Regions from separate parts of the Dokdonia sp. R78006 genome, predicted to be linked through region 2. Evidence: riboswitches for the same ligand, from Rfam matches in the RefSeq annotation. Region 2 holds a riboswitch; the other holds the start of a gene.
What was found. A riboswitch is a leader RNA that binds a small molecule or an ion and turns the genes downstream of it on or off. The one in region 2 is predicted to bind thiamine pyrophosphate.

Region 1 (11,970 bases), 2.0 Mb from region 2:
TGCCATCTGGCTTCTATCTCGTTAAAGTGGTATTTCATGGTATATGTATTATTTATACGCTTTTGCGAAAGCGTGCTCTTCCTCATTTAAGGGGGCAAATTTACAATTAATTATGGGGAAACACTTTACCAAAAGAATCAATAGCTACTAACTTTTAAAATAGAATATTACTAATAGATAAAGTATAATCATTTAAAAAGGTGATAGTTAAGAACAAGAAAATAAATAAAACAGAACATGTAAGTGTAAGAAATTTCTTAGATTTAACCCTTTAAGTTATTTACATCAATCAATCAACCTTTTCATGATCAAAAAATTACACACAATTATTGTGGTTTTATGTCTATTACCTTTTGCCGTAAATGCGCAATCCACTTCAAGAGACATTGACAAGATTCTTGTTTCTCACATTGCAAAACAACAGCTCAAACCCTCTGACATCGCTGCTTATCAAATCACAAGTCAGCACACTAGTTCTACAAGCGGTATACAACACATTTATTTTAGGCAATCCTATAATGACATTGAGGTTATTGGAACAGAAAGCAGTGTCCACATTAAAAACGGTAAGGCAGTACAGAGTCACATTAACTTCTATAGGGATATAGAAACAAGGGTAAAGTCCACTTCTCACATACTCAATGAAACTGCCGCAATACAATCTGTGGTGACTAAAATGGGCTACGCATCTGGTGGACTAAATCAAATATCTTATGATGCAAAAACAAACACTAGGACATTTAAGAGTCCGTACACATCTCGTGACCCTATTCCAGTAAAAAAAGTATATACTGTTACAAATCAAGGAGCACTAATTGCTACTTGGGAACTTTTTATAAATGAGACCCAAAGCAAAAATTGGTACAACTTTTTTGTTGATGCCACAAATGGTAACATTCTTTCAAAAAAGAATAGGACTTTAACCTGTACTGTAAATCACGATCATAGTAAGAGTACTCATACAACCGCTTTCGCGAAAGCAAAAAAAACCACCCTTAAAGTTTCTCCTTCCGTAGATGCTGTTTTTATGGATGGTACATATACTGTGTATCCGTTACCACTGGCTTCACCTTTTGAAGGGGATCGATCTCAAGTTTCTGGGGTTTTTAACACTGTGGCATCACCATTTGGATGGCACGATACAAATGGGGCAACAGGTGCTGAATACACGGTCACTAGAGGAAATAATGTAAATGCATATGAAGATGGTGACAATACAGGATTTCAACCAGATGGAGGTTCAGACCTTTTCTTTGATTATCCTATAAACACAGTTTTTAGTAATGGAAGTCAATCTGAAAGCGCTGCTATTACAAATCTTTTTTATTGGAACAATATTGTGCATGATGTTTTATACCAATATGGTTTTGATGAGGCTAGTGGAAACTATCAAGAGAACAATTATGACAATGGCGGTGTAGGTAATGATCACGTAAATGCTGAAGCTCAAGACAATTCTGGAGAGTGCAATGCAAACTTTAGCTTTTCTCCAGATGGAGTTTCAGGTAGAATGCAAATGTATACTTGTGGCTCTAGGGATGGAGATTTAGACAACCAAGTAATCATACACGAATACGGTCACGGCATCTCAACTCGTCTTACCGGTGGGGCTGCAAACTCTGACTGTCTATTTAATGATGAACAAATGGGGGAAGGATGGAGCGACTGGTATGGCACCGTTATGACTATTAAGCCAGAAGATGTAGGAACAGACTTAAGACCAGTGGGTAATTGGTTATTCCAGCAAGGTCCTGACGATGGAGGTATCCGTGATTTTCCATATACTACAGATTTCTCTCAAGACCCGCGCACCTATAATAGTATTCAAAACACTTCTGTCCCTCACGGCGTTGGTTCTGTGTGGGCAGCAATGTTATGGGAAATGACTTGGAATCTTATAGAAGAGTACGGTTTTGATCCAGACATTTACAATGGTACTGGCGGAAATAATATTGCAATAGCTCTCGTTACAGAAGGACTTAAATTACAACCGTGCAACCCTGGTTTTGTAGATGGTCGAGACGCTATACTCGCCGCAGACCTTACACTATATGGAGGAGCTAATCAATGTCGTATTTGGGATGCCTTTGCAAAGCGAGGTTTAGGGCTAAGTGCAGACCAAGGCTCTTCTTTTAATCTTTTTGATGGTACAGAAGCTTTTGATTCTCCAGCAACCTCTTTTCAGCTAAATGAAGAACCTATATGTCTTTCTGCAGATGTTATTGTATTAGGAGGAGGTTTACCTACAGGCGGTGTATACTCTGGTACTGGTGTAACAGACAATGGGAATGGGCAAACCTTTACATTTGACCCTACTATAGCTGGTATAAATGATCACCTTATATCATATGTAGCAGACTCCCCTTGCGACGATGGAGGTGATACAGCAACTGCAATCCTTAGTGTTAAATCTGACGACCCTATTATTATATGTCAAGACATCACAGTAACACTTGATGCCGAAGGAAATGCACAAATCATTCCGGAAGACGTAGTAACCAATTTTTCACCTGGGAATGGGTATACTATAAGTCAATCTGGTGTGTTTTCTCCTGAAGACATTTCCGGAGGCACTGCATTAAACTTATCTGATGATCAGACTTCAGACCCAGTATCTCTTGGATTTGATTTTAATTTTTTTGGAGACACATATTCAACAGCTCGTATTTCATCTAATGGATTTTTAACTTTTGAAAACACGGGTAATTCAGGATGTTGCTCTGGAGAATTTATTCCATCTCAGAGTGCAATTAACAACTATATCGCTTTTGCGTGGTCAGATCTTTTTCCTCCAGGTGGAAATGGAATCGTTAGATACACAACAATAGGTGCAGCACCTAACAGAATATTTATATTAGACTTTATTGACATATCGTTATGTTGTGATTCTACTCCAGAGGTAACAACACAATTAAAGTTGTTTGAGGGTAGCTCAGTGATAGAAATTCATACCACTGAAATCACACAATCTGGGATAATGAGCCAGGGGATTGAAAATGCTGATGGTACCGAAGGTTACGTTCTTGATGAGCGTAATAATACGCAGTTTACCCTAACAAATGATTTTATAGCATTCATTCCTAATACAGGAGATTTTCCTGATAATTGTGGAAATGCGACAACTGTAGCTATAGATATCGACACTTTTACCTGCTCTGACTTAGGAGAAAATACAGTAACAGCAACCGCAACAGATAGTGAAGGCAATACATCAAGCTGTACAGCTACGGTTACTATAATTTCTGACGTTTCTGTAACATTTGAACAAGAAGAGATATTATGTGCTGATCAAATTAGCGTCACTTTAGGAGGAGGGCTTCCTACTGGTGGAGTATATTCTGGAACAGGTGTTACAGATGATGGAAATGGGCAAACATTTACAATTGACCCATCTATGACAGGCGAGGGTTCTGTAACAGTATCTTATGAATCTGAAAATTCTTGTGGCTTAAATGGTACAGCCGCTGTTACACTAGAAATTATATCTAGTATTCCTGATGTGTCCTGTCAAGATATTACCATTTCATTAAATGACGAGGGGACAGCAACAGTGTCGTGGGAAGATGTTTTCGACTCCAGCACTTTTACGGGGAATCTTGAAAGTACTTTATATGCGTTAAATCCAAATTCTGGTATATTGAATATAGCCGAATATCAATTTAATCAAACTAGTAGTAACCTTGAACTTAATTCAGGTTTTAACTACTCTACAGGGTTAGACCGAAATTACGGTTTTGACAAACACCCAGAAACAAGTGAAGTATACCTAGTAGCCTCTGAAGTTGCAGGAGGTGTAAGGTCTCTTTATAGGATTGATCTTAACAACCCCTCTATAGATCCACAACTTATTTCTAGTTTAACCTCATCAAATGGTAGTAATCAAATAATAGACATCACCTTTGACAACAACGGTAGCTTATACGCTATTTATAATAATGGGGAACTTGAAATTATAAATACAGAAACAGGGGCTTCATCTCCTTTTGCGTTTATAAATATTTTTGGAGCTACAGGAATAACATATGATTTTGATAATGATCGTTTATTGTATGCCACAGGTACAGGTCCTGTGAATATTTATGAAGTAAATCTCTCTACTGGAGGTTCCAATAATATAGGGGTGTTTTTTACACCAGGGCCCAACGAGTTTTGTTCGGCACAAGCGTTGGAATACATAGGAAACAACACTTTAATGGCAGGAGCAACATCTTCTTGTGACATTCTTTATGAGATAAACCTCACCTCTTTTGAGACATCTCTTCTAGCCAACCCTACTGGATCATACCCCAATATCAAAGACCTGTTGTTATACTCTCAAAAACCTCTTGACAGTTGCACCAACGAACCATTAACTCTAGTGGTGACTCCTAGTACTTTTGACTGTTCTAATTTAGGAGAAAATGTAATTACTCTTACAGCAACAGATAGTCTAGGGAATACTACATCTTGTACTAGTACAGCAGTTGTCACAACAACAGTTGATGTTACATTTGCAACAGAAAGTACATTTTGTCTAGATCAAGGTGAAATTATTTTGGGTGGAGGATTTCCTTCTGGAGGAGTATATTCTGGCTCAGGAGTAACGGATAATAATAATGGTATAGATTTCACACTAAACCCATCAATAGGAGAAGGATTTTACGAAATCACCTACTCGTACACTAATGCCTGTGAACTTCAAGACCAAGCAACACAAACTATAGAAATACTTGGTGTAATTCCAGATTTAGAATGTACTGATATAACTGTAAATCTTGATGAAAATGGTATAGTTGTTCTAGATGCTGCGCTTTTACTGGGTGCTGCTGGCGAATCTGAAATAGGGACACTCTACGCTTTAAACCCTTTCTCTGGTAATCAAAACATTGCAAAATATAGTTATGATACGATTACTGATGACTTAACTTTAGATTCTTCTTATTCTTATAGTACTGGAGCAGACAGAAATTATGGTTTTGATCAAAATCCGTTAACTAGTGAATTATATCTATTAAGAAGAGTGCCAGAAACAGGAAATAGAGCACTCTATAGTATTGATTTACAAGAAGAGGAAGGAGAACCTACGTTTATTTCTGAAATAATTTCTGTAAATGGATCAAATCAAGTTCAAGATATGGCCTTTGGTATAGACGGAACACTCTATATGGTATTTAATGGTGGTGAGATTAATAGCTACAATATCGATTCTGGTAATACAGAAGTTATTGCATCTGTCAACTCTTCCGGAGCTGCTGGAATGACCTTTGACACTGATCAAAATAGACTTCTATACTCCACAGGATCTAATCCTGTAAACCTTTTTGCAATTGATACATCGACTGGTACAGTAACAGAGTTATTTTCTTGGTTTACGCCAGGAAACGATAATAGCTGTAGTGCTCAAGGCATTGAGTATGTCGGACAAGGAAAAGTAATTGCGAGCTCAACATTTGGCTGCGATATTATATACACTGTTGACCTTGAAAGTCAAGAGACTGAATTACTAATAAATCCTACAGGTTCATATTCTGATATAAAAGACTTGATGTTTTTAGGAACATTACCTGTAGATAATTGTAATGGTGAAGCGCTTACTTTTACGGTAACTCCTAATCAATTAGATTGTTCTAATATTGGTGAAAACATAGTAACTGTAATAGCAACAGATGTAGATGGGAACACGAGTGAATGCACCTCTACAGTTACTGTAATTGACACTACTGCTCCTATAATAAACTGTTTATCTTCTATTGATGTTGTTTTAGACAGTTCTGGAAGTATTATACTAACTGCAGAGGATCTTATTACAGGAAATATCATAGACAATTGCGATACAAATCTCCAAATAGATATCTCGCCATCTGAAATCACTTGTGATAATTATTCTACAATTGCACTTGCGGAACTAGTTAAAAATGGCAGTTTTGAAAACGACTTAAACTTCTGGGAATCAACAATTGAAAATGGAACAGATGATGGATCGTGCTCTCAACCTTGGAAAGCTCAACCAGATTCGCAAAATATATGTTGTTGTGTAGACGAAATATTTCCCACCGATGGTTTCTCCGCTGCATTTACTTCATTTGATGGCTTTGGCAATAGTTTTTATAGATTGTCCCAAGATATTCTTATTCCTACAAGTGAAAATGAAAGCGACTTTGAAGCCCTTTTGAGTTTTGATTGGGTTGCAAACTTTAATTTAAGCGGATTTGAAAACAGAAAACTAGAAGTAATTATTTACGACGATTCTGGTGCTGAAATCGAAGTTGTTTATGAAGATATCATCCCAGCAGATGGGGAGTCTTTTAGGAATGAAACCATTTCTCTTGATTTAACTAACACACTACTACCTTATCGCAGTGAACAAATTACACTTGAGTTTAGCGCTTTTATTCCTGAAGAATTTTTAGGACCTGCTAAAGCAATGATAGATAACGTTTCACTTTTAGCAAATGCAACTACCAGTATTGTTGATGTACAAATTACAGTGACAGATGTTTCAGGTAATAGCTCGGTATGTACAGTACAGGTTAATGTTTCAGACCCTAATAATGTTTGTGCATTAAGCACAGATGAATTTTTTAATAATGACATTAAAATTTTCCCAAATCCAGCGTCATCAAATTTTAAAGTCACTTGGAATAGTACATATAAGCCAGAAAAAATTAAGATTTACGACCTCCTTGGCAAACATATTCTAACGAAAAGAATACAAGAAAATCAACTAGATACGAGCTTCAATATTAGTGAGCTTAAAACTGGTATTTACTTGGTTCAATTGATTCATCAATCAAACCAGATTATCACAAAAAGGTTAATAGTAGAATAGGTTAGAATACTACTATTATTTTTTAAATAAAATACGCCTGTAGCTATTGCTTCAGGCGTATTTTGCTTAATCTTATATCTTTAATTTCTATGATCCCTTTCCATAGGCAATAACAACTGATAAATCATCTCGTTTACTGGCGTAGGCACTCCAAGTCGTTTACCTTCCTTCATGATATAACCATTAAAGTTTTCTAGTTCGCTAGGTTTTCCAGCCATGATATCGCGTTGTGTTGAAGCTGTAGTCTCATGCGCTTGCTTGCTAATGGCTTCAAAGATGTTTTCAATGGTTTTCTCTGGGAGTATAATCCCTTTTGCTTTTGCAACCTCAAATACTTCTTGCGCGGTCTTGCGCATCAGTTCTTTTATATACGGCTGCTCTCTCATCACTCCTATAGGTACTCTTGTTAGTCCGCCTATGGCGCTTATAGTTGTTATAAAAAGGAACTTTTGCCAGATGGCTACTTGAATATTATCTGGAACAGCCGCATTAATTCCTGCATTTGTAAATACAGACACTATTTTTTCTAAACGTTCTGTCTTGATATTATCCTGCTCTCCAAAAAGTATTGCAGGCGCTATATCTGGATTAGAGATCACTCCTGGCGCTTCAATAAAACTAATCATACGGCAAAGTCCTGCCAGTACTTGTGACTTAGGAACCACCGAATTAAGGACCTCTACGTTACTTGCTCCGTTTTGTAAAGGCAGATATAATGTGTTTTCATCACAATATTGCAATATATCTTTTACAGCACTCTCTATTTGATATGACTTCACTCCAAAGATGACTAAATCTGGTGTTTCAATCTGACTAAGATCATCTGTTGCTAGATACGGAGTCGCTTTAAAATCTCCTGTTATACTTTTTACCTCAATACCGTTTTCTTGTATGGCCTTAAGGTGTTCTCCTCTAGCAATCATGGTTACTTTATTTCCAGCAAGTGCGAGTTTCCCTCCAAAGAATCCCCCCACGCCACCGGCTCCGTAAATTAAAATATGCATCGTTTTATAATTTTATAAGAACTAGAGAATGCTAGTCAGTTTAAAAGTACAGTAAGCGGATTTATTTTTTCTTTATAATATCTTAATTAAAAACTCTAGTATATCTTTGCAAAATCTCAAAGGGGTGCTTTTTACGAAGCTGAGATTATACCCATTGAACCTAGAACAGGTAATGCTGTTTAGGAATGAGGAACATGTCTTTCCAGATAACGCTATACAAATTAGCTTTTCTAGTGTTACCATATTTCTCTTGAGAAGCACTACGGTGCACCCTCTTCAATATGTGCTCACGGCACAGGTATGTAAATGCTAACTCATTTAGAATATTTGCCCTTTGTATTCGTAACTAAACCATATACGGATGAAAAAGATCCTATTGAGTATGATTGCGCTTGCAGGAATTACAGCTAGTGCACAAGAGAAAACAGTGGTAGACACTACAAAAGTAGAGTCACTTGATGAAGTTTTAGTACGCTCTGTACGAGTAAAAGCCGACTCACCAATTACGCATTCCAACTTAACCAAAAAACAAATTGCAGAGCGCAACTTAGGACAAGACATTGCTACGCAGCTCAACTTTTTACCAAGTGTAGTAACAACCTCAGATGCAGGTGCAGGAATAGGGTATACAGGTTTTAGAGTTCGCGGTACGGGTAATCAAGGTATCAATGTTACTATAAATGGAATCCCATACAATGATGCAGAGAGTGCAACGACGTTCTTTGTAAACCTTCAAGATTTTAGCTCTTCTGTAGAGAGTTTACAGCTACAACGTGGTGTAGGATCTTCTACTAATGGACCTGGAGCCTTTGGAGCAAGTCTTAATATTCTTACAGATGCAATTTCTAACGAGGCATATGGTGAGATTTCTAACTCTTTTGGGTCTTTTGGTACGCGACGTCACAATGTTAAGTTTAGTACAGGCTTGCTCAACGATCACATAGAGATATCTGGTCGTTTGTCACAGATCAAATCTGATGGTTACATCGACCGTGCGTCATCTGATCTTAAATCTTACTTTTTGCAAGCAGCATACAAGGATGATAATACGCTCATCAAGCTTATCAACTTTGCAGGGTCTGAAGTTACATACCAATCTTGGTTTGGGATAGATGCAGAGACACTAGCCGAAGATAGAACCTTTAACCCTGCGGGACAGTTTACGGATGAGAATGGTGAGACACGCTTTCACGAGAATCAAGTAGATGATTACAAGCAAGATCATTATCAACTACACTGGAATCAGCGTTATGACAATAACTGGAGCACACAATTGAGCCTAAACTACACCTATGGTAGAGGCTTTTTTGAAGAATATAAAGAGGATGAAGATCTTGCATTTTACAGCATTGCCCCAGTAGTTATAGGTAGTGAAACCATAGAAACATCAGATATTATAAGACGTCGCTGGCTAGACAATGACTTCTATGTGGCAAGTGCGACAGCAAATTACAAGGACAACAAGATTGACTTTGTAGGTGGTGCTTACGGTAGTATTTATGATGGAGACCATTTTGGCGAAGTGATTTGGGCGCGTTTTGCTAGTGATAGTGAGACTGGTGATAATTATTACTTCGGGACTGGAAAGAAAAAAGAATTTTCTGCTTTCGCGAAAGCGAACTACCGCTTCAATTCTAAATGGAGTGGATACTTAGACTTACAGCAGCGCTTTATCTCATACACTACAGACGGAATCAACTCTGACGTTGCCGAATTTATTGTAGACGAAGACTATAGTTTCTTTAACCCGAAAGCAGGTCTTTCTTATAAAATAGACAGCGAAAACCAATTATATGCATCTTTTGCAAGAGCAAATCGCGAACCTAACCGTACAGATTTTGAAAATGGAGCACCGCGTCCAGAGCGTCTTAACGACTGGGAATTAGGATGGAGATACAACACGAGCCGCGTGTCGCTTAATGTAAATGGATATTATATGGGATATCGTGACCAGCTAGTTCTTACTGGAGCGCTAGATGATGTAGGAGCACCTATACGTGCAAATAGCGGTGAGAGTTATAGAGCAGGTATTGAAATAGATGCTGCAGTTGCGATTACTGATAAGTTGATGATACAACCTAATCTGGCGCTAAGCACAAATAAAAACAAAGACTTCGTTTTTGAAAGAGATGGTGTATTAACAAACCTAGGCAATACAAATATCTCTTATTCTCCAGATGTAGTAGTGGGTAACACCATAAGCTATAAACCTGCAGAAAATCTAAGATTGAGCTTCTTATCTAAGTATGTAGGAGAACAATATCTAGGAAACATCGATAGCGATTTCTCAAAGCTAGACAGTTACTTTACGAATGATTTAAATATAAGTTATGAGATAAAGGATGTGTCTGTTTTTAAATCAATTATCCTTAACGGATTAGTAAACAACATCTTTAATATAGACTATGTGTCTAACGGGTATTTCTTTACGTATGATGATGATTTCTCAGTACCTAATGAGATTACAACCATTGAAGGAGCGGGCTATTATCCGCAGGCGGGAATTAACTTCTTAGTAGGAGCTACACTCAAATTTTAAGGGATAAAAGGTCTTATTATTTAATTTTCGCTATATTTAAGTCGCTAAAAATAAACAATATGTAATCAGTTGGGGGACTGAACTACAAATTGTAAGTGAGAAGCCGCCTCTTTTGAGTCGGCTTCTTTTTTCTTTTAGTTAAATACTGTGATGCTATTACCAGAAGCATTTACTCGGTAATTAAGCATTGTGTATTCTAGCACTTCATTATTAGACTGCCCAGTAAAGAGATTGTAACTATTATCATCGTCACACTGGCATTTTACATTGATACCATCTATAACCATAAGTGAGCAATCATTGGGCGCATGGTTAGGATCTGATGCTTCCCACGCAACAATGCTGCTACCTGTATTAATAACAAAAAGACCACGTATACCTCCGTTTTGAACGTAGATAGGGTTACTTGGGATTTCTAAATCTAATACTTGAATAGCACTCAATTGTGTAGAAAAGTTCACATCTAGTAAGAAAGGATTACGCTGGTTTCCATCATCACTATTTGTACATGAAAAGCAAAGAGTAGTAAGAAGAACAAAGGTCAATATCTGACGCATAGAAGTATTTTTTTTACGCTTTCGCGAAAGCGTGATTTCAATAATTTAGGCTCGCAAGGTACCATAAAACGGTAAAGGATTTAAAATATTTTGTATATTCGTGAGACACGTCCCGAAGAGGGACTTTTTTTATGTGTATGCATAAAATGACAACATTTTTAAACTAATTATACTTAAACCGGATCTATTATGAGTAAGGTAAATTATTATACACCAGAGGGCTTAAAGAAGCTTAAGGACGAACTAAATCACCTACGTGATGTGGAGCGCCCTAAGGCGTCACAAGATATTGCAGATGCTCGTGACAAAGGGGATTTAAGTGAGAACGCCGAATATGATGCTGCAAAGGAAGCACAAGGTATGCTTGAAATGCGTATTGCAAAACTAGAAAACCTAGCCTCAAATGCACGTATCATTGACGAGTCACAACTAGACACATCTAAAGTACTTGTGCACTCTACGGTAAAAATTAAAAATCAAATTAATGGCGCAACCATGACCTACAAACTTGTAGCTCAAAATGAAGCCGACATTAAAAAGGGACTCATCTCTGTAGACTCACCTATAGGTAAAGGACTGCTAGGCAAGGAAGTAGGCGAAGTAGCTGAGATTCAAGTGCCAAGTGGCGTAATGAAATTTGACGTTGTTTCTATCTCAAGGGACTAAGTTGAACTCGAAATTGAAGTTGAAGTTGAAGTTGAAGTTGAAATCTTTATACTTCTTTAACAGCATTAAAAGACTAAAAGTTACCATGTAATTTTTAGTCTTTTTACTTAATAGATTTGCCTATCCATTTCATAAACACATTCATATGCCAAGCATTTTCACGAAAATTATAAATAGAGAAATCCCAGGGCACATCGTTGCCGAAGATGATAAGCACATCGCCATCCTAGATGTAAATCCTAATGCAAAAGGACACACACTTTGTATCCCCAAAAAAGAGGTAAATAAAGTATTTGATCTTGAAGAACAAGAATATCTTGACCTCATGCTATTCTCTCGCAAGGTTGCAATTGCTCTAGAAAAAGCAGTGCCTTGTAAACGCGTAGGCGTTTCTGT
Region 2 (11,970 bases):
GCGACAATACCAAACTGGCTATTTAAAAATTTATCTTTGACAGCTTCAAAAAGTTCGTAATATATTTCAAACATAGGATTGTTTGAATACTCTACTTTTTCATACTCAGTATTTTCGTTTGTAACAAAGGTTGTTAACTTGCCGCCTTCAAGCCATAAGAATTTTTTATTATCACCCGTAATTCCTGAAATAATTTCGAACCGTTCGTAAACAGCTTCAAAATCTTGAAGCTCGTTATTGATAATTCCTTCCTCATTTACATAAATCTTACTTTCATCTAAATCAATTAGACCTTGTTGAATAATTAAAATATTTTCAATACTTTTAATTTCATCTAAAATATTAATATTATCAGCAGAGATATTTCTTAAGTAACTTAATAGTTTTAATCTTTCTTCGAGTCTATGTTTTGAATTGTCAATAAAAGGTGAATGCATCAAAATTTTTCCTTTACAAGAATTTTCAAGGAAGTATATGAATTTTTCAGATTCAAAACTTATTGATTTTTCTAATAAATTTGATGGTAATTCAACACCATTTTGAATATTAAATCTTTCAAATGCAATATGCGTTTCGATCTCATCGGCATCCACTATTGTGTAGAATATTGGAAGATCAATAGTTTTTTCTATATTTCTAAATTTCGATAAACGTATAATTTTCAATACCTCACTAACATCTATCTTTTCAACAATATAATTGTTATAAAAAAAGCTATTTACATAAAGGCTTACACAATCACCTATTCTATTTAATTTTTGATAACAGTAAAATAGATTTATTACAGTTGTTTCCAAAATTGGAACCGTGTCTTGATAATTATTTCGTAAATATTCCCACTCTTTAATTGCATTCAAAAAATCTCCGTTTTCTTGAAGTTTTTTAGCATACTCAGCTTTAAATTTTGCTTTCGGCAGATGCTTTTTAAATTTGAATAATTCATCTATTCCTTTTATCTTTTCTTTGAAAAATTTAATTGTAATTGAATTAGGAAATTTATCTTCTAAGAGATTTAAAAATTCCAGTCTCTCATTATCACTATCAAATACATTGTAAATAATAGGATTTGCAAAATTGTAGGAAATTGTCGCGAGCATTTTTCTCTCACTTTTACCACTTTTTTGATAAAAAACAAAATCAGTAATTCCATAACTTAAACTACAACTAGTTAAATTATTAGCTATTCTTAAAAGATTAAATCCTGCTTGTTCTGGATTTCCATCTACCGAAATTATTCTATGAAGATTAAAAAGTATTTGATTTTGTACACTGTTTTTTTGACCAATAGGTATAAAATATTTCTTTTGATATATAAGAGATTTAATGTACAATAGGTATAGATCAAATTGGGCTGGTCTTTCTAATAACAAACTTTTCAAATCATTTTCAACCTCATTGTATAAACCAATGGTATATTTGTCTATAATTCTAATTTCTTTCTGACTTTTTGAAACATTGAAAGCGGGAAATATTTTCTCTCCAGCTAAAACCTTTAACTTAAAAAGTACGGGATCATTTACTTTTCTTAATAAGTAATTGACTCTATTTAATATATACTCTTTAATTAAAATCTTTTTAGATTTCAAATCTTCATCCTCTAAGTATGTTGAAACAACTAAAAGATTTGAGAAAACTTTTACTAAATGTAGATATCGATCTATGATACTGTGATTAAAATCTAATGATAGAATTTCAGCATAATCTTTGAAATCTGTATGATTTAAAAAGGTAAGTCTAAATCTATAGTAATTCTGGAAATATTGCTTTGTTTTTCCATCAGGAATGTTAAATAGTGCATTTTCTAAATCATTAGTATATCTATTTATAGAAAGTGATTGTTCTGCTCTTAAACTTAAATAATGAGCTAATGATGTAGTTATTGAATCAGATTTGTTTACTTGATTAAAATTATTTAAAAACTCTTTATTTTCAGGCGCTCTACCTGACATTTCTTTAAGCAAAAATCTATTTTCTAAAGTCCACAGCGAATAGCATACTTCATGTTCGATTTTATCTAAAATTAATTCAGCTTCTTCATAACGATTGGTTAGCAGGTATTTTTCAAATTCTTCTTTATAATTAAGGAAGAGTTTTATTTCTAACTTATATTTTCTAATTCCTACTAGTAAAAAATTTAATTCCGCATTTATGTTATGCCCTAAATAGGGCAACTCTTTTAAATCGCCTAATTCAGAATAATCTTTGGGCAATGGAACACCCCACAACAGTTGTTGCCATCTCTTATTTAAATTTTTATCTAGATAATCTACTGACTCACATAACTCGGAGAAATTTAAACCCTCTTTAATATCGTGGTAAGCTTTTTTTCTCTCTTTCTTTTCAGAAGTAATAAAAGAATATTTGTTTCGAGCGATTTTGATGCCATAAGGGACTTCTTTTGTTCTTTTCTTCAAGTGATGTTTTTTTAATTCTTATTTCTAAATTAAATATAATTTTATCTAATCATTAATTGCCACAGTTCTTTGCTTTATAAGACTTATTAATATAACTCACTCCACACACCTTCCTTCCACCTCCACCCTAATTCAGCCGACACTCTAAAAAATGTTCATTAACAATTTAAAAGTAACCTATTGATTTGAAATACAATTACTAAAACCCGCAATAACATAATATTTTTTAAAAAGTCAAGCACATCCCCTAAAAACCACAGCAATCTATTACCCAGCGATTCCCTTCCTGTAATCTACCCACCCCAAAAGCGATTAACTACCCACATAAAAGTCTAAGGCATATTAGTGCTCACTTGCAGTTTTATTTACCTTAGAATAGATGTTGATTGCTTAACAAAGAGGAAATGTGAACTTTATGCGGGAGGTTGTACATTGTTTAAAGTCTAGATGGTATCTGTACAATGTACATTCTCCTGTATGATATCCTCAAGCGCTTCTTTGTTTATAGGCTTATTGATAATATCACGTATGCCCACATTGTGACATCGCTCTTTTACCTCGCTTATTTCTAGTGCTGTTAATGCTATGATGGGAATATGCTTGTTTTCTGCTGAAATAACTTCTGAGGCTTCAAATCCATTCATCACGGGCATATTGAGATCCATTAAGATGAGATCAAAATGGGTGTTGCGATATTCTTTTATAGCTTCTTCTCCATTTACAGCAACGGTACACTTGTGACCTAGCGTGCTTATTAGTTTTTGAGTTACTAGTTGGTTGATTTTATTGTCCTCAACGACTAGTATGTGTAGGCTTTTAGTTTCAGAAACCATCGGTTGCTCATCAAGCTTATCTGCAACTTCGCATGCCAATATAAACGAGAATTCTGACCCCACACCTACATCGCTTTTTACAGATAATTTACTCCCCATAACCTTCATTAAGGACTTAACGATAGGCAGTCCAAGACCAATGCCGTATGAGGTGTTTTCTTCTGTATTAGCTTGTTTAAAACTATCAAAAATGACTGCTAGATTTTCTTTAGAAATGCCTGTTCCTGTGTCTGAGACTTTAAAAGTGATGTGATCCTTGCCTTTTTCTCTTTCAGCTAAATTTACACTGAGCGTTACAGTACCATTTGTTGTGTTTTTTAGCGCATTATCAATGAGTTTTAAAAGAACCTCTGTAAGATTAGTTTCATCTAAGATGTAGTAGCTGGAAATCTCATCTGCAATAGCTAGTTTTAGTTCCGTTTTTTGCTGGTTTGCTAGATAATGTAAGGAGGTGATAATATTCTCTAAGAGGTTATGTAAATGAACCTTCGTACGCTTAATCGTAATGTTGTTAGACTCTACCTCATTAATCTTCAATATGTTATTTACCACCGATTTTAAATGATCTCCAGAGAATTTTAAAGCATTTAAAAGACCTTTATTTGTCTTAATAATGGAAGGATTTTCTATAAGCATCTCCGTTATACCTACCACTCCATATAAGGGTGTTCTCAAGTCATGACTAATGTTAACTAATAGCTCAGATTTTAATTTGTGGGCGTGTTCTGCTTCATTTTTTGCTTGTAATAGGGCTTTATTATTTTTTTCAAGTGCTAAGAATGACAACCGCCTTTTGTGATTATAAAAGATTAAAAAGGCGGTACTTAAAAATAGCAGCGCACTAATACCTCCTATAAAGATAGCGTTAGATTTTAATTGAGACGATTCGGCTTTTTGTTGGAACTCTTTTACTTTAAAATCTGCTTCAACTTGTTCTATTTGTAGATTTTTGACCTCATTAAAATCTAAGTCTTTATAATAGAAGTGTTTTCTAAGGCTTTCCAGAGCCGCATCATATTCTCCTAGCTCTTGATGTATCTCACTTTTAAAATCATAAATATCTATGAGTTCTCTGGTGAGGCTATGCTCCTCTCCTATCTCTAGTGCGTTATCAATAAAGGTGAGCGCGAGTCTATGATCTTCTTTTTGGTTGTGATAAATAGCAAAGTTCAACTGCTGTAAAAGCCCGTAGATTGGGTCTTCTTTCTCAATGAGAGGCAACAACGTATCGGCTTGTAGAATGTAAGGATATGCCTTATCTGGATCTTTAAAATTAAGATACATTCCCGCTATATTGTAATAGGTATAAAAGGAATGTTCATTTTTGCCCGCCTCTAGTGTGTATACGATAGACTTTTCAAAATACGCAGCAGCCTCGTCTGCCGTGGTTATATCCATTGAGTATATATTACCGAGACCGTTGAGTGAAGCTACGTTTACGAAGTAATCATCTGTTTTTTTGCCGAGTGCGAGGTTATAGTACTTTTTCGCGGAAGCGAAATCTTTTATAGCTTGATAGGTATTTGCCAGACTCACATGAGCCTTTGCTTGTAAGGTTTTATCCTTACCTTTATTTGCATATTGCACGGCTGATGTTGCAAATTTTAATCCATCCTTATAATTCCCGTTTATGTTTTCCTCCTTAGAAAAGGAAATTAAAATACTCACGCTATCTATATCGCCACTAGCGCTATTTTGAGATAAAATAGGCACGCAATAGCAGTATACAAGTAGGACTAAAAGTAGCTTGTTTTTCAACTTAAATAACTTTTGGGGCATTAGTAAGATAGCAAAGAATAATTTAAAAGTCACTGGAAAAGACATTATTACGATAAACTGCATATAATAATTAATAATTGTTACTTCTTTAATTTCAGATGCTTATGGCTCATATTCAGTAATTAGATGTAAGCTGTTTTTGTATTGTTTAGAGAAATATACGTTATAAAGAATCGGCATATTTTTTAGAATTCACCAACAAAATTTTCTGTAATTCAGAATTGTTTACTGTAAATTTTAAGTATGCAATTTTCAAAGGAATTGATTTTTTTACTATATTACAGAGACAACTACTTCATATTTAAGTTATTATAACCCCTAATTGTAATTACATTTTATATAAGTTTTGAGCCTTAGAAACGTAATTAAGAATGTAGATGAAAATCAAGTATTCTTAATTATTGTACTTGTATTATATTCTTAACTAACCACCGCCCCATATGAATAGTTTTGATATTAATTTTTTAATAGTATCCTCATTTACCGCCATCTTTGGTGTTTTCGGAGTTTATCACTTTGTTTCTTATTTAATTTTAAGGCACAAAATTCTGTGTCACTATTGTATCATTCTTTTTGGACTTACACTGCATTGGAGTTGGTCACTTTTTCCAGACGGATTTCTTCCCGAGGTAATTCAAAAAAATGGATCGCTTATCTCTGCAATGACTACCACCTTTGGATTTTTATTGTTTACAACCAATTATTTAAATATTCATCGCGGCAATCACCCTAAAATATCACGTAGTTATACTTTTTTAAAATATAGCACAGTTATAATCCCAATTCTTTTTGTTCTCAATATTCTAACGCTCCATATTCCTTGGTTACATAGTTCGCTAGTAATGTCTGCAGCGATTACTGCTTTGCTATCTGTACTTTTGAATATTTTCTCTGGGATTCGCTTATTTAATGAAGAGCGTTTTAATAAATACTATTTGTATGCGTATTCCCCAATGCTGCTCTCCTCAGTCATCTATATAACTGCATGGTTTTTAAAGGAAAACTATAATGTTGATAGGGAGTTTATCGTATTCATTACGTCATTACTTATTACACTCCAACTTATTTTATTTTCTATTCTTATTAGTTATAAGTTTAAGTTTATAGAAAAGTCTAACATGAAGACGCAGGTAGAAACTAATAAAATGCTTGCTCTAGAAGTAGACAAGCAGACGAAAGATCTACAAATTGCAAAGCAAGATGTAGAGAGTAAAAATCGCGAACTTGAATCTGTCAATTCTCTTAAAAACAAGCTGTTTTCTTTGCTTACACATGACGTTAGAGGACCGCTGCATAATATTTCTTTACTGGTTAATTTACTTGAAAACCAAATAGAGGACAGTGAACTAAAAGTGATTTCACAAAGTCTCAAAAATGAGTTGGATGAGAGGATTGCCATGGTAAGCGCCTTATTAGACTGGTCATATAATCAGCTAGAGGGAATTAAACTCAATAAAAAGCACTGCGATATTGAAGAAATATTTAATACTATGGCTAAGCAATTTCAACGCCCAGCAAAAGAAAAGGACGTAAAGTTATTATTTGAAATTGAAATCCCTACCCTATTTATTGATGAAAATATGTTTAAAGTGGTATTACGTAATTTGATTTCAAACGCCATAAAATTCAGTACAAAGAATCAAAATGTCATATTATCAAGCATGAAAGGACCTGAGGGTATTGAAATAGGCGTACAAGATTTTGGTGTGGGAATGACAACTAGCTGGCACAAAAACCTTGTTAAAGATTGTATTCCTAAGACAACTTTAGGCACTAAGGGCGAGCAAGGAACGGGTTTTGGGCTACTCATTTCAAAAGACTTTGTTGAAATGAATGGAGGCGAACTTTTCTGTACGAGTACACCCAATGAAGGCACCCATTTTGTAATGCGGTTTCCGGTGAGTAATAGCTGATTTACGCTGTGTTTCTGCGGGTTTACTAGATGATTTATTAGTAAGCAGATCACGTCCCCAATCCCCATAAAAACCTACCAACCAAAACATAACATTTTAAATTTTTTACATTTTCTCTCGTCTAGTTGAGAATAATTATTACTTTTAAAGTCTAAACTTTAGGAGTAGCTATTAAATTAGTTTGAGAAAAATCCTTAGAACCTGATTTGGTTAATACCAACGTAGGGAAAAGTTAGAGGTAGTGCATTCCTGCATATTTCCTCTATTTTTAATTCTATCCTTCTCATTCCTTTATCGTTTATATAACCGAGGCACTATGCTTCATAATTGTATTAAACATGATAAACATAAAGGTCAATCAAACCTCGTATCAATTTCCAGCACAGGTCACACTAGACCAGATTCTCACGCAACTCGACATTTCGGTTAGTGGGATTGCTGTGGCTATTAATGAGCGCATTATTACCAGATCACAATGGGTTTCCACCATTCCTGATGATGGTGATGCGGTTCTTATTATCAAAGCCACACAAGGTGGATAATAGCGACTTCTAGGTACTTCAAGAGTAGAAAAACATCATTAATTAATCCAGAAAGATGAAAAATAGAGACACTGCGCCTAAGCAAGGCGGCATTACCAGAAATCCATTTCCTAATTCAAAAAAAATCTACGTAAACGGTAAGATTCATCCACAGATTAAAGTGGCTATGCGTGAGATTGCGCTTAGTGATACTGTGGACTCAATGACCAAAAGGAAAACGTCAAACGAGCCAGTAACGGTGTATGACACCTCTGGTCCATACACAGATCCAAGCAAAGAAATCGATATTCACAGCGGTTTAGAGCGCATCCGTGAGTCGTGGATTCTGGAGCGCAATAATGTAGAACAATTAGACAGCTACTCCTCTACCTATTGCAATGAGCGTCTTAATGATAAGAGCCTAGACCACATGCGTTTTAAGCTTTTAAAGAAGCCTATGCGTGCAAAAAAAGGTGAAAATGTAACGCAGCTGCATTATGCAAAACAAGGAATCATCACTCCAGAAATGGAGTATATCGCTATTCGCGAAAATCAGCGTATCGATGAGATGACAGAGATTAGAAAGCAACATAAAGGAGAACACTTTGGTGCATCTATTCCTGATAAAATCACGCCAGAATTTGTACGCTCGGAAGTTGCAAGAGGTCGCGCCGTAATACCATCAAATATCAACCACCCAGAAGCAGAGCCTATGATTTTAGGGCGTAATTTCTTGGTGAAGATCAATGCAAATATTGGAAACTCTGCAGTTACCTCGTCCATCGAGGAAGAAGTAGAAAAAGCCGTGTGGGCATGCCGCTGGGGTGCAGATAATATCATGGATTTGTCTACAGGTGAAAACATACATGAGACCCGCGAGTGGATCATACGCAACTCCCCTGTTCCCGTGGGAACGGTCCCTATTTACCAAGCATTAGAAAAAGTAAATGGCGTTGCCGAAGATCTTACGTGGGAGATTTTTAAAGACACCTTAATTGAGCAAGCAGAGCAAGGCGTAGATTATTTTACCATTCACGCTGGGGTGCTATTGCGTTATGTGCCTATGACCGCAAATCGCGTGACGGGTATCGTTTCTCGTGGCGGATCTATCATGGCAAAATGGTGTCTTGCACATCATAAAGAGAGCTTTTTGTACACACATTTTGAAGATATTTGTGAGATCTTAAAGCAATATGACGTTGCCTTTTCTTTAGGTGACGGTTTACGCCCTGGCTCTGTAGCAGATGCAAATGATGAGGCACAATTTGCTGAGCTAGAAACGCTGGGCGAACTCACAAAAATCGCTCGTAAGCATGATGTGCAGTGCTTTATAGAAGGTCCTGGTCACGTACCGATGCACATGATTAAGGAAAATATGGAGAAGCAAATCGAGCTTTGCGATGAGGCTCCATTTTACACTCTAGGTCCATTAACCACAGATATTGCACCTGGATATGATCACATTACCTCTGGAATTGGTGCTGCCATGATAGGCTGGTACGGTTGTGCGATGTTGTGCTACGTTACTCCAAAAGAACACCTTGGATTACCTAATAAAGAAGACGTGCGCGTTGGTGTGGTTACTTACAAACTAGCGGCTCACGCTGCAGATCTGGCCAAAGGTCACCCAGGATCCCAACATCGAGATAATGCGCTGAGTATGGCGCGTTTTGAATTTCGCTGGGAAGACCAGTTCAATCTTGGGCTCGATCCAGAGCGCGCTCGTGAGTATCACGATGAAACCTTACCAGCTGCTGGAGCTAAAGTGGCTCACTTCTGCTCCATGTGCGGACCAAAATTCTGTTCCATGAAAATTTCTCAGGAAGTAAGAGATTTTGCTGCTGTAAATGACATAGTCGATAACGAAGTCATCCAAAAAGGAATGGAAGAAAAGTCTAAAGAATTTAAAGCCAAAGGTTCCGAAGTATATCTGTAAAAAGATGTGGGAGTTCCCACGCTGAAAAAGCGTGGGCAGGCTTTCCACTACAATCTTTTGCCAGAAAAAGGCAAAAGGATTTTCATTGCAATCCTTAACTCAAAAACATGATCATCGTACTATCACCAGAAAATGATATCTCTAATGAAGTAGAAATACTACACCAGTTATTTAAACGCGGATTAGCATGCTATCATGTAAGAAAGCCACATAAAAGTTATGAGGAATATTGCGCCTATATACAGGAGATTGATACTTCGTTTCATGACAGGGTTGTAGTGCACGATCATCATATGATAATCAACGAATTCAATCTCAAAGGAATCCATTTTAAGGAACAACATCGTATAGATCACATAGATAATCCTGGTAAGTATTTTAAAGAATTAAATATGTTCGGAAAAACGATAAGCTCTTCCTTTCATGATTTGCAAAATCTAGAAGATTGCTATTTTGAATTTGACTATCACTTTTTGAGTCCTGTGTTTAATTCCATTTCAAAGGAAGGCTATAAAGGCCGTGGCTTTGATGTAACTGAAAGCAATAAAACAATCATTGCCTTGGGCGGGATCTGCCCAGAAAATGTAGCACAAGTCAAACAACTAGGCTATAACGGAATTGCAGTTTTAGGAAGTATTTGGAAAGCAGAGAATCCGCTGCAGTGTTTTAAAAATATTAAAGCAGCATTTGGATAGCCTATATCAAAATAAAAAACAGTTTGCGTTAAGGATTGAACGGTTAGACTGCGCTTACCGCAGGCTATACTAAGATTAGAGGATATTTCAAGCGCATGAAAGTGATATTTAGAGGACTAAAAAGATAACAATAAAACAGTTCGCGTTAAGGATTGAGCGGTATGTTTGAGCTCTTTTTATGAATTTTTCGTTCATAAAAAAGCGAGTAGTGAAAGCCTGACCTGAAAGGGAACGTCCTAATAAAAAAGTAGAATATAGTATTGAAAACAAACAATTATATATTAACCATTGCAGGCCTAGACCCATCAAGTGGCGCAGGAATAACTTCAGATATTAAAACATTTGAAGCGCACCAACTATACGGTTTATCAGTATGTACCGCAGTTACGGTTCAAAATGACATCGATTTTAAAGAATGTGTGTGGATAGACAAAACTGTGATTATTTCTCAAATAGAAACGCTTTTTGAACGGTTTAAAATCTCCGTAGTGAAGATTGGTATTATTCAATCATGGGAAGTGCTGTCGCTTGTTTTGGAGAGGTTACATACGCTTAATCCTGAGATAAAAATCATTGTAGATCCCATCATAAAAGCGAGCGCTGGTTTTGATTTTCATAGCCTCGAGCATCAAGATATTTTGGATAAAATATGGTCACAATGTTATGTGATTACTCCTAATTATGATGAGATCCAACTACTGTATCCAGACCTCAGTATTGAGGAAACGATAGAACATATAAGGAGCTTGACAAATATTCACTTAAAAGGTGGACATAGAAAGGATAAAACAGGCTGGGATGTGATTTACCACAGTAAAACCGTTGTAAAACATATTGCTCCAAAGGCAGAAAAGGTGTTACAAAAACATGGAAGCGGTTGTGTGCTTTCGGCCGCGCTGGCGAGTAATATTTTGTTGCAGCAAGGTATAGAAGAAGCCTCGATAAACGCAAAATACTATACCGAAGCCTTTTTAAACTCAACTGATAGCTTACTAGGACAACACAGTTACCCATCACTAAAAATTAAATCGCAATGATACCAAAACTACATTATATCTCTCAGGGTAAATCGCCAGTAGTGCATCTTGATAACATAGAGAATGCTTGTATTCATGGCGCAACACTGGTGCAACTGCGCTTAAAGAATGTTCCTCTAGATCAGGTGCTGAATATAGCAAAGGAAGCGCGAAAAATTACTACTCACTTTAATACGAAACTCATCATCAATGATCATTATAAAATTGCAAAAGAGGTAAAAGCAGATGGTGTGCACTTAGGAAAAACCGACTCCTGCCCTACTGTCGCTAGAGAACATTTGTACTCTTGGCAAATTATAGGTGGCACAGCAAATACGCTAGAAGACTGTCAAGCATTAATAGACAAAGGTGTGGATTATATAGGTCTTGGTCCGTTACGATTTACATCTACTAAGAAGAATTTAAGCCCAATTTTAGGTTTTAACGGTTATCGTCTCATTACAGATGAATTAAAAACTAAAACTCCCATTATCGCAATCGGAGGAATCACTTTAAGCGACGTAACAAATCTACTAAAAACAGGTATTCATGGCATCGCTGTTTCTGGAGAAATTACCCATGATTTTACAAAAATAGAAGCCTTCCAGCAATCCCTAGGAGCATCATTAATAGAAGAACAACGCCATACATTTAAATAATATATGAACGATATTTTAAGAATAGCTGATAAGGAATTCAGCTCACGATTATTTACTGGAACTGGAAAATTTAGCGCAGATCATTTAATGACAGAGGCTTTGATAGCCTCTGAAAGCGAACTAATAACCGTTGCTCTAAAGCGTGTAGATGTTGGAAATGAGGAGGACACTATGCTGCAAAGCATTATGCGTCCTCATGTGAAT

Region 1: linked by a shared signal. The riboswitch ahead of SJY37_RS03990 (TonB-dependent receptor) and the one ahead of thiS (sulfur carrier protein ThiS) in region 2 are both predicted to bind thiamine pyrophosphate.

The regions. Positions count from the first base shown of each region.
Region 1 is NZ_JAXHBU010000001.1:885,980-897,949, forward strand. Features, by position in the region: gene SJY37_RS03975 (leucine--tRNA ligase) at 1-38, opposite strand, end outside; gene SJY37_RS03980 (M36 family metallopeptidase) at 305-6,808, shown strand; gene SJY37_RS03985 (ketopantoate reductase family protein) at 6,889-7,812, opposite strand; TPP riboswitch at 7,923-8,014, shown strand; gene SJY37_RS03990 (TonB-dependent receptor) at 8,174-10,351, shown strand; gene SJY37_RS03995 (hypothetical protein) at 10,486-10,908, opposite strand; gene greA (transcription elongation factor GreA) at 11,098-11,574, shown strand; gene SJY37_RS04005 (HIT family protein) at 11,720-11,970, shown strand, end outside.
Region 2 is NZ_JAXHBU010000001.1:2,862,389-2,874,358, reverse strand. Features, by position in the region: gene SJY37_RS12740 (hypothetical protein) at 1-2,414, opposite strand, end outside; gene SJY37_RS12735 (response regulator) at 2,858-4,960, opposite strand; gene SJY37_RS12730 (ATP-binding protein) at 5,467-6,939, shown strand; TPP riboswitch at 7,090-7,184, shown strand; gene thiS (sulfur carrier protein ThiS) at 7,278-7,481, shown strand; gene thiC (phosphomethylpyrimidine synthase ThiC) at 7,537-9,396, shown strand; gene SJY37_RS12715 (thiamine phosphate synthase) at 9,504-10,091, shown strand; gene SJY37_RS12710 (hydroxymethylpyrimidine/phosphomethylpyrimidine kinase) at 10,352-11,128, shown strand; gene thiE (thiamine phosphate synthase) at 11,125-11,766, shown strand; gene SJY37_RS12700 (thiazole synthase) at 11,770-11,970, shown strand, end outside.